Regions from separate parts of the Cellvibrio sp. PSBB023 genome, predicted to be linked through region 2. Evidence: predicted binding sites of a transcription regulator. Region 2 holds the regulator's gene; each other region holds the start of a gene.
What was found. The regulator sigma-54, encoded in region 2, starts transcription at its own class of promoters, with help from an activator protein. The targets are predictions, from matches to a motif close to TGGCACANNNNTTGCNNT.
Positions count from the first base shown of each region.

Region 1: a site for sigma-54 is predicted at 1,866-1,883, ahead of B0D95_RS13850 (type IV pili methyl-accepting chemotaxis transducer N-terminal domain-containing protein). Genes of this name have one in related genera too.
Region 3: a site for sigma-54 is predicted at 1,943-1,960, ahead of cynS (cyanase). Genes of this name have one in related genera too.

Region 1 covers NZ_CP019799.1:3,181,300-3,184,450, forward strand. The annotation lists gene B0D95_RS13850 (type IV pili methyl-accepting chemotaxis transducer N-terminal domain-containing protein) at 1-1,762, opposite strand, end outside; gene B0D95_RS13855 (ABC transporter ATP-binding protein/permease) at 2,046-3,151, opposite strand, start outside.
Region 2 covers NZ_CP019799.1:2,115,523-2,118,673, reverse strand. The annotation lists gene ptsN (PTS IIA-like nitrogen regulatory protein PtsN) at 1-36, opposite strand, end outside; gene hpf (ribosome hibernation-promoting factor, HPF/YfiA family) at 108-398, opposite strand; gene B0D95_RS09390 (RNA polymerase factor sigma-54) at 499-2,151, opposite strand; gene lptB (LPS export ABC transporter ATP-binding protein) at 2,305-3,030, opposite strand; gene lptA (lipopolysaccharide transport periplasmic protein LptA) at 3,036-3,151, opposite strand, start outside.
Region 3 covers NZ_CP019799.1:3,447,610-3,450,760, reverse strand. The annotation lists gene B0D95_RS14935 (XRE family transcriptional regulator) at 64-435, shown strand; gene B0D95_RS14930 (RES family NAD+ phosphorylase) at 435-1,184, shown strand; gene cynS (cyanase) at 1,377-1,817, opposite strand; gene B0D95_RS14920 (sigma-54-dependent Fis family transcriptional regulator) at 2,127-3,151, shown strand, end outside.

The DNA.
Region 1 (3,151 bases), 1.1 Mb from region 2:
TGAGTTGTTGCGCGTAATCTGCTGCCAGCGCAATCTCGCTCAAGCCGCTCACCACCAATTGCACCCGCTTACCATTGCGCAGCGCGATATGTTGTACAAAATCATGCAGGTGATCCCAACCATCGTTGCGACGGCTGCCGGTGATATGTTGGTTATTCAACGAGCGCGGTGCCTGCGCAGACACCAGTGTAAATTGCCCGAGCCGCGCAGTGAGTTGCTGCACTTGCCGTGTGTCATTGATCAGCTTATCCAACTGTTCCGCCAGCGTCGCATAATCATGGCCGGTCAAATCCTGTTTGTTGCGCAACTGTGCGAGGCTGTCTTCCATGCGATGGGCGGCGTTTTCAAAAAAATCCAATTTGAGCGATGCAGCTTCACCTTTGAAATGATGAAGCTCACGAAAAATAGCGACGGCTTTATCGCGCACAGCCTGTGTCGTTTTGGTTGGCTGCTGCAAAATGCCATGAATGCGCGTAAAACACTGAAAGCTGTTGTTGATAAATTCGTTCAGCAGTTGCGGGTGAGTGTGCAGCAAGCTGGTGAGCATCTGCAATTGCGCATCGTTATGTTGACGACTGTCGCGCAGCGCCTGCGCCAGAGTGACTTGCGCAGAAATATCCTGCACCGTCACTAACACATGGGAAATAGCGCGTTCCTGATAGACGCGCGCAAAGGTAAATTGCAGATATTTTTCACACAGGTCGCCATTGGCCTGCACGCTATTCACAGCCACCTTGTTGAGCGGGTTCAAATCGCCAATCAATTTTTCTTTAATCGCTGGATCAAACAACAGCTCAACATACTGGCGAGCTGTTTCAGCCAGGGATAGATCAAGGGATGGCACAGTAGAGAGAACACTAGAGGGAGCAACAGATGAGGCGATAGCAGGATTGATAATGGATTCAAGCAACGCGTGAAAGGATTTACCAGCAACGGCTGACATGCCAAGAATATGAGGTAATTTGGCAGAGTATTGTTCACCAATTATCAGTTGGTGATCAATCAGAAACAGGCCTTCATTCACTGTGTCCAAAATCTCTGTGGTTTCCCGTCGCGCTTTTTCGATAACCACATCGCTGTCGCGTAACTGACGAACAAAGTGCAACAAAATAAACAAAAAATTCACAATGGCCAAACTGATGCCGATGGTTTGGATTAACCGCAAGCGTTTTGCCTTGGAGGCGGCCACTTCCTCCAAGCTGAGGGTGAGGTCATTCATGGAGTCCAGAATCGGCAAGTTATGCAAACGCGCCATGGCCACAGCGGCCGCCAACGCGTTTTCCACCTCGGGCGTTAACTCGCCGTCCGGCTTCTTGGTCGCGGCACTGGCAATTAATTGATCCACGGCATTTTTGTAGGGACGCCATAATTGTGAAGTGTTGTGTAGCGCATCGCGCCCGGCGCGATTCATCACCGCATCCAGAATGACTGTTGCATTGCCGGCGCCGCGCACGGGGCCACCCTGAATAAACGCTTGCAATGTGTCATCGAACAGGGTTTTGCTCAGCAACAATTCATCGTAGGCGGCGTTGAAGGCGGCAGGATCGGTGCGTGAACTGTCCAATACAAACAAGGTTTTTGCCATGCGCTGCGACAACATGCGCTGGCGACCAGCAAGGTTCACCCCTACCGCATCGCCGGCAATTTCAAATGAGATATAAAAATTCAGCAGCAATACCGAAGCATCCAGCAATAAAAACAATGCAACGGAAATTAAAATGCCACGGTATTTACCGTAATCGAATTGCAACGAGGTCGACATACATCACGCCCTGATGACCAAGAATTGCAGCCTTGTGCAAGCTGCCGGGCGCTCCAGATTTGCCCTCCACTACTCCCGCGCTATGGCGCTTATTGCACTAGTTATAGCGAAAGCTGTGCCAAGGCAGAATTAACGGCAACGGCTCATGGGCGGTTATTCCATGCGCTGTGCACGACAGCCAGTGCACACACCCGGATACACAGCGGTATAGGCTTGGTGCACTGACTGAATAATGCGCACCGCTTTGGATCTTTTTTGCGACCGCAGTACGGCCTCATCGCTATTATTTTTCGTCTTGTTGCTGCAAGGCCCACATTTGTGCGTAGCGGCCATGCAATTCCAATAATTGGCTGTGGGTGCCCTGCTCAATAACGCAGCCTTTATCCATCACCACAATTTGGTCGGCATCCACAATGGTGGATAATCGGTGCGCAATCACCAAGGTAGTATGCCCTGTTGCTACTTCGCGCATGGCTTCCAGAATAGCGCTTTCAGATTGCGAATCCAGTGCGCTGGTGGCCTCGTCAAAAATTAAAATGGGCGCGCCTTTTAATAATACTCGCGCAATGGCGATGCGTTGTTTTTCGCCGCCGGATACTTTTAAACCGCGCTCGCCCACCAGGGTTTGATCGCCCTGCGGCAAACTGCTGATGAAATGTTCCAGGTGCGCCATTTTTATCGCCCGTGTAATTTGTTCATCGCTGGCCTGCGGATTGCCGTAGGCGATATTGGCGCGAATGCTGGTATTAAATAACACCGTGTCTTGCGGCACTATGGCGATGGCACGGCGCAAACTGTCGAGCGTCACGCGGCGAATATCCTGCCCGTCAATTTCAATACTGCCGGATTGAATATCGTAAAAGCGATACAACAAACGCGCGAGCGTACTCTTACCGGCGCCCGAAGAGCCCACAATCGCCACTTTGCTGCCCGCGGGAATATGCAAATTAAATTGCTGCACTATCGGACGCTCGGGGTGATAACCAAAACCCACATCGCGCCAGTGAATATCGCCGCGCGCAATAGCGAGTGGTTGGGCATCCCCGGCATCCTGAATACTCGCGTCACGTTTTAGCAACGCCAGCATATTTTCCAAATCCGTCAGCGAGCGACGAATTTCGCGGTAGACAAACCCGAGAAAGTTGAGCGGAATAAACAGTTGGATCATGTAGGCATTGATCATCGCCAAATCGCCCAGGGTCATTTCTTTATTCAACACACTTTGCGCGGCCATCCACATCATGGCGGTAATTGCCAGGGCGATAATCAGTGCTTGCCCGGAGTTGAGCGCCAGTAGCGACATACGATTTTTGAGTTTGGCCGTTTCCCAGTTAGCGAGAAATCTGTCGTAGGTTTCTGCTTCGTATTTTTCGTTATTAAAATATTTTA
Region 2 (3,151 bases):
CGTGCGGCCAGGGCTGATAAGAGTTTGAATTTGCATGGCTAGGGTGATTACCAGGAATCTCACAATGTTGAATGCAGCGGGCCACTGGGGCCGCTGCATAGCGTGGGTTAACGATGGCTGCGCATCTTCTCTTTGTGTTTAATCAGTTGGCGATCCAATTTATCGGCCAGAGAATCAATCGCAGCATACAAGTCCTCATGGGTAGCATCGGCAAATAAATCTTTACCGCTGACATGAATAGTGGCTTCTGCTTTTTGAATTAATTTATCGACAGAGAGGATGACATGCGTACTGGTAATGCGATCGTGGTGGTGGCTTAAGCGCTCGATTTTGCTACTGACATAGTCTCTTAGCGAATCGGTAACTTCCAGATGATGACCACTGATATTTATTTGCATAGATACTTCCTCTCGATAGAAACAAAATGGTTGTGGTTACCACAACCCAACAGCTCATCCATGATTTTTCTTCCGAATTTCGTATTTATAGGGCTAGGAATTAAATTGTTTTACGCTCGTTGGAGGGCGGAATATTCAGCGATTCGCGATATTTCGCAATGGTCCGACGAGCTACTTGTATTCCCTGCTCGGCGAGCAGGTCGGTAATCTTGCTGTCACTCAACGGTTTTTTGGGGTTCTCGGCGCTCACCAATTTTTTGATGATGGCGCGAATTGCCGTTGAGGAACATTCGCCACCACTGTCAGTACTCACGTGGCTGGAGAAAAAATACTTCAGCTCGAAGATTCCCTGTGGGGTATGCATGTATTTCTGGGTAGTCACGCGCGAGATAGTGGATTCGTGCATCTCTACAATTTCTGCAATATCGTGCAGCACCAGTGGTTTCATCGCCTCGGGGCCGTAATCAAGAAAGCCACGTTGTTTTTCCACAATACAGCTTGCTACTTTGAGTAGGGTTTCATTGCGGCTCTGCAAACTTTTCAGGAACCAGCGGGCTTCTTGCAGGTTATCTTTGAGAAACGTGTTATCGCTACTTGAATCGGCACGCTTCACCATGGAAGCGTAGTTGGAATTGATCCGCAGGCGTGGTGCTATCTCCGGGTTCAGTTCAACAATCCAGCGGCCATCGCGTTTTTCTACAAATACATCCGGTACTACATATTCGGTATCACCACTGGCGATAATATCGCCCGGGCGCGGGTTCAGGCTTTGAATAAGAGCGATTGCCTGACTTAATTCCGCCTCTTTCAATTTGGTACGCCGCATTAATTGACGGTAGTCGCGGCTTCCCAGCAAGGGCAAATACTGTTTGGCGATCAGCTTTGCTGAATCCAAAAAAGGTGTTTTCGGGTCGAATTGCTGCAGTTGCACCAATAAACATTCCGAGAGATTCTGGCTGCAAACGCCACAGGGATCAAACTGCTGTAAGCGGTGTTGAACGGCCTCAACTTCATCCAGCTCCAGCTCTTCAAAATCACCGCGCATGCCTTCAAATATTTCTTCAAGGGTGATGGAAAGCATGCCGCTGGGCTCAACTGCGTCGATGATCGCCATAGCCAGAACCCGGTCGCGATCAGACATGGGTGTCAGGTTGAGTTGCCACATCAGGTGATCGTAGAGTGAATCGGTTACTGCGCGACGGCTTTCAAAGTCACTGTCTTCGTTGTCGTAATTGCTGGAATTTCCGGTGGATGAGGTTTGGTAAACATCGTCCCAACTGGTGTCTACAGGCAGGTCGCTGGGGATTGAATCGCTCCAGTCGCCGCTGTCGGCACTAAAACTCTCACCTTCACCATAGACATCGTTATCGCCAAAGGATTCCCCATCAGTAAAGCCTTCGCTGTCACCAAAGCTTTCGGTTTCGCTATAGCCGGGCTCGTTGAAGTTGTCGCTGGTCGCTGAGGAGAAGTTATCGCTTGCGCTAAAGTCCGCGCTATTGTCGGTGCCGGATTCAGCGGCAATTTCCTGTTGGCGGGTGTAGTCAATCTTGTCTTGTTCGCTGCCTTCGTAATCGGTGCTGCTGGCTGATGAGTCAAAGCTCTCTTCAACTTCAAGCATCGGGTTGGATTCGAGGGCTTCCTGAATCTCCTGTTGTAGATCCAGTGTGGACAGTTGCAGAAGGCGAATTGCCTGTTGCAATTGGGGGGTCATTGTCAGCTGTTGGCCGAGTTTAAGCTGGAGAGATTGTTTCATTGTTGTAGCAACAAACCCTTATAACGCGGGATGGAAAACATCTGTTAGGTGGAGTTTAGTCAGGGTTTGCGCCGCAAGCAACATCTGTAAGCAAGCTTTATGCCTAGAGTATAAAGAAACTTAAATGTCAAGCTGTTTGTTGGTGGGATTTCATCACAGCCGGAAGTGTTCGCCCAGGTAAACCTCGCGGACTTTGCTATTGCTGAGGACAGTATCAGCATCGCCCTCCGCAATAATATGACCTTCGCTGACTATGTAGGCGGTTTCGCAGATATCCAGGGTTTCACGCACATTGTGATCCGTAATCAATACGCCGATGCCGCGGTCTTTGAGGTGTCGGACAATCTCTTTGATGTCATTTACGGAAATGGGGTCTACCCCGGCGAAGGGTTCATCAAGCAGGATGAACTTGGGGTCAGTTGCCAGCGCGCGCGCAATTTCTACGCGACGGCGTTCACCGCCAGAGAGGGCCATGCCCAAGCTATCGCGAATGTGGGTGATATGAAACTCATTGAGTAGTGCCTCCAGTTTTTCAAGGCGTGTTTCGCGGCTCAGGTCTTTGCGGGTCTCGAGGATCGCCATAATGTTATCGGCGACGGTGAGTTTGCGAAAAATAGAAGCTTCCTGCGGCAAATAACCAATTCCGGCGCGGGCGCGGCCATGGATGGGGAGTTGGGTAATATCGCGATCATCAATCAGTACGCTGCCATTGTCCGCTGGTACCAGACCGGCAATCATATAAAAGCAGGTGGTTTTTCCGGCGCCGTTAGGGCCCAGTAAGCCAACAATGTGACCGCTTTCTACGGTGATTGATACATCGATAACGACTTTGCGTTTTTTGTAGCTTTTGGCGAGGTGGCGTGCGTGCAAACTAGGCATAGGAATCAGTTATCGGTGGCAGTGGATGAGGAAGCTTGTGGCTCTGCTGGTCTGGCAGTTTTTGGGGGGATAACAATTTCAATTCGCTGCCCTTCACCTTTAATGCTGCCGCCTTCTGCCT
Region 3 (3,151 bases), 1.3 Mb from region 2:
CATTTTGCATATATAAACTATCATAAGTGCAGATTGCACATCGTTTAACGATAGAGGTTCACCATGTCAGCACTTGCACAAACCAGCCCGGATCCAGCATCGGTACTCGCCAAAGCGGTATTGAATGCCGCCGACCAGCTCGGGTTAAAACAAGCTGAGTTGGCCGCTGTATTGGGAATCCACCGCACGGCTGTGAGCCGCCTTAAACAAAACCCGGCACTCGACCCTAAATCCAAGCAGGGCGAACTGGCGCTGCTCGTGATCCGTATCGCCCGCGCGCTTTTTGCGTTGACCGGGGGCGATAAAGACTGGATCAAACACTTTATGCACAACCCCAATAAAGTGACTGGCGGCATTCCCGCCAAACAAATGGAGAGCATCCAGGGGTTGATACAGGTTATGCAATTTGTGGATGCTATCCGGGGTAAAGTTTGATGATATGGGAGGACTGCAAGGGAACGCAGCAGATTAAACCCCTTGCGGGCACAGTTTACCGTTTAGTTGAGAGCCAGGAACAAATTGCTACCCTGGGTTATGTGGATACCCTGGAAGAACAAGCACTGCTTGAAGAGATGCTTGAAATAACCAAGCCGACCCATCCATTTACCACTGAAGGTTTTCACTACTTATTAAAAACCCCTTTTCGCTACCCACCACTGAAATGGGGTTCCCGTTTCGGCCGCATCCATGAACCGGGCATTTTTTACGGTGGCAGCAATACACACACCACGCTAGCCGAATCGGCTTACTATCGATTTGTCTTCTGGTACTCGATCGATGCCAGCCCAATCAAAAATACCATCCGCACCGAGCACACACTATTTAGTGCAGATTACCAATCGAATCACGCCATTCAATTGCACTCTGCACCCTTTAATCAATTTCTGAACACACTCACTCATCCACAAAACTATGCCGCAACCCAACAGTTGGGCACAGCAATGCGTACTGCAAATGTAGCTGTCTTTGAATACCCTTCTGCGCGCGACCCACAACAAGGCACCTGTATTGGCTTATTTACACCTTCAGCTTTTACACAAAAACGTCCAAAAGAAATGACGGCCTGGCTGTGTGAAGTCAGTGCCAATGAAGTTGCGTTTAAACAACGGGACAGAGCAGAAGTCATTCGATTTAGCCTCGACACTTTTTTGGTAGATGGAACATTACCCTTGCCGGCAGGATGATTTTTATCCTGGCTATAACAACTTTATTTGAATAACAAAACGGACCTAATCACATCCAACTTGCGGCTTGCTGAGATCAATCGCGTAAGGTCTTGTACTTACCTCACTGCTGGCAAGACTTTCCTGAATGTTGTTTACAGCCGTCACCACAAGTCACCTCCTGTGCTTGTGGTGCGTAAAACATCACATCCACTACCAAGCTTTGTAAGGCAAGAATTTACCGTTGAGATGGATAATAACGCGATCGCCTTTTGGATTTTCCTCTTTGCCAATATCCATAGAAAAATCGATCGCACTCATAATGCCGTCGCCAAATTTTTCGTGAATAATTTCTTTAATGGTTGGGCCGTACACACCAATCATTTCATAGAGGCGATAAATCAAGGGATCTTGCGGAATGCTATGTTCCCAACTTTTGCTCGGGCATTGCATAAGCGCAAGCTTGGCGGCCTCGGGTAAATCCATCAGCTTGCACAGGGCTTCTGCTTTATCTGCCGGCGCGCTGTTCATGCCAAGGCAGACAGATGTCGTCCAGACTGGCGACATGCCGATACTGGCTGCAATTCCCTCCCAGGTGAGATTCATTTTTTGCTTGGCGATCACAATGGCTTCTACAACATCGTGCTTTTTCATAGGGCTATCCTCAGGGTGATTGAACAATAAGACGGTGCATTTACGGGCGAAGCTGCATGGTTTTGAAGCGCCCCTATCAGCGCCACAAACGTCATAGCTTGCCTGTTACTAACGACCAATTACCTATTGCGATAGCTGTGCCACTCCAGATTATTATTTTCAACTGATTGATTTATAAGGACTTAATATTCTTGTGCACTAGTAAATACACAACGATATGTCGTGGACAACGAAGTATCGTTGGACTTGGCACGATTTTTCGTTGTGATTGGTTAAGCCACGCATAGGGAGCAAATTCCAGTGAATGACATGACCCAATTACCAGCTATACCGCCGGTCTTTCAACAATTTGAACAGCAGAACCAATTGATCCTGAGTGCCGCCGGTGAAGGCATCTACGGCGTGGATGCCGAAGGCCGCGCCACCTTCGTCAACCCCGCTGCAGAGCGAATCCTGGGCTGGAAAGCCGAAGAATTGATTGGCAACAACATCCACCTTGCGATTCACCACAGCCACAACGACGGCACCGACTACTGTGCACAAGATTGCCCTATTTTCGCCGCGTTTCGCGATGGCAGTGTGCGACGCGTGGAGGATGAAGTATTTTGGCGGCGCGACGGTCACCCGGTACCGGTGGAATACACCAGTACACCGATCTTTGATCAGGGCAAACGCGTGGGTGCAGTGGTTATTTTTCGCGATGTCTCGGAGCGCAAAACTGCGCAAACCAAACTACATGCCACCATGGAAGCGCTGCGTTTGGCACTGGAACAAGTGGAGCAGCTCAAACACAAGCTGGAACTTGAAAATGCTTATCTGCAACAGGAAATCAGCGATACCTTTAGCTCACAGGCTATTGTGGGCACTAGCCCTGCCGTGCAGCAAATCAACTACCAAATCCAATTGGTTGCCCCAACGGTGGCCACTGTATTAGTGACCGGCGAGTCGGGCACTGGTAAAGAACTAATCGCCCGCGCTATCCATCGCGTCAGTGATCGCAACCAACGCCCTTTAATTCGAGTAAATTGCGCCGCGATTCCGCCAGAATTATTTGAAAGCGAGTTTTTTGGCCATGTGCGCGGCGCCTTTTCCGGCGCCGTCTGCGCGCGTATGGGCCGCTTTGAAGTCGCCGATGGCGGCACCTTGTTTCTCGATGAAGTGAGCGAGCTACCGCTGGCATTGCAGGGAAAATTACTGCGGGTATTACAGGATGGCGAGTTTGAGCGTGTGGGTGAATCCATTACCCGCAAGGTTGATGTACGCGTAATCACCGCAACCAATCGCGACCTGAAACAAGGGGTGGAAAATGGCACCTTTCGCGAGGATCTCTACTT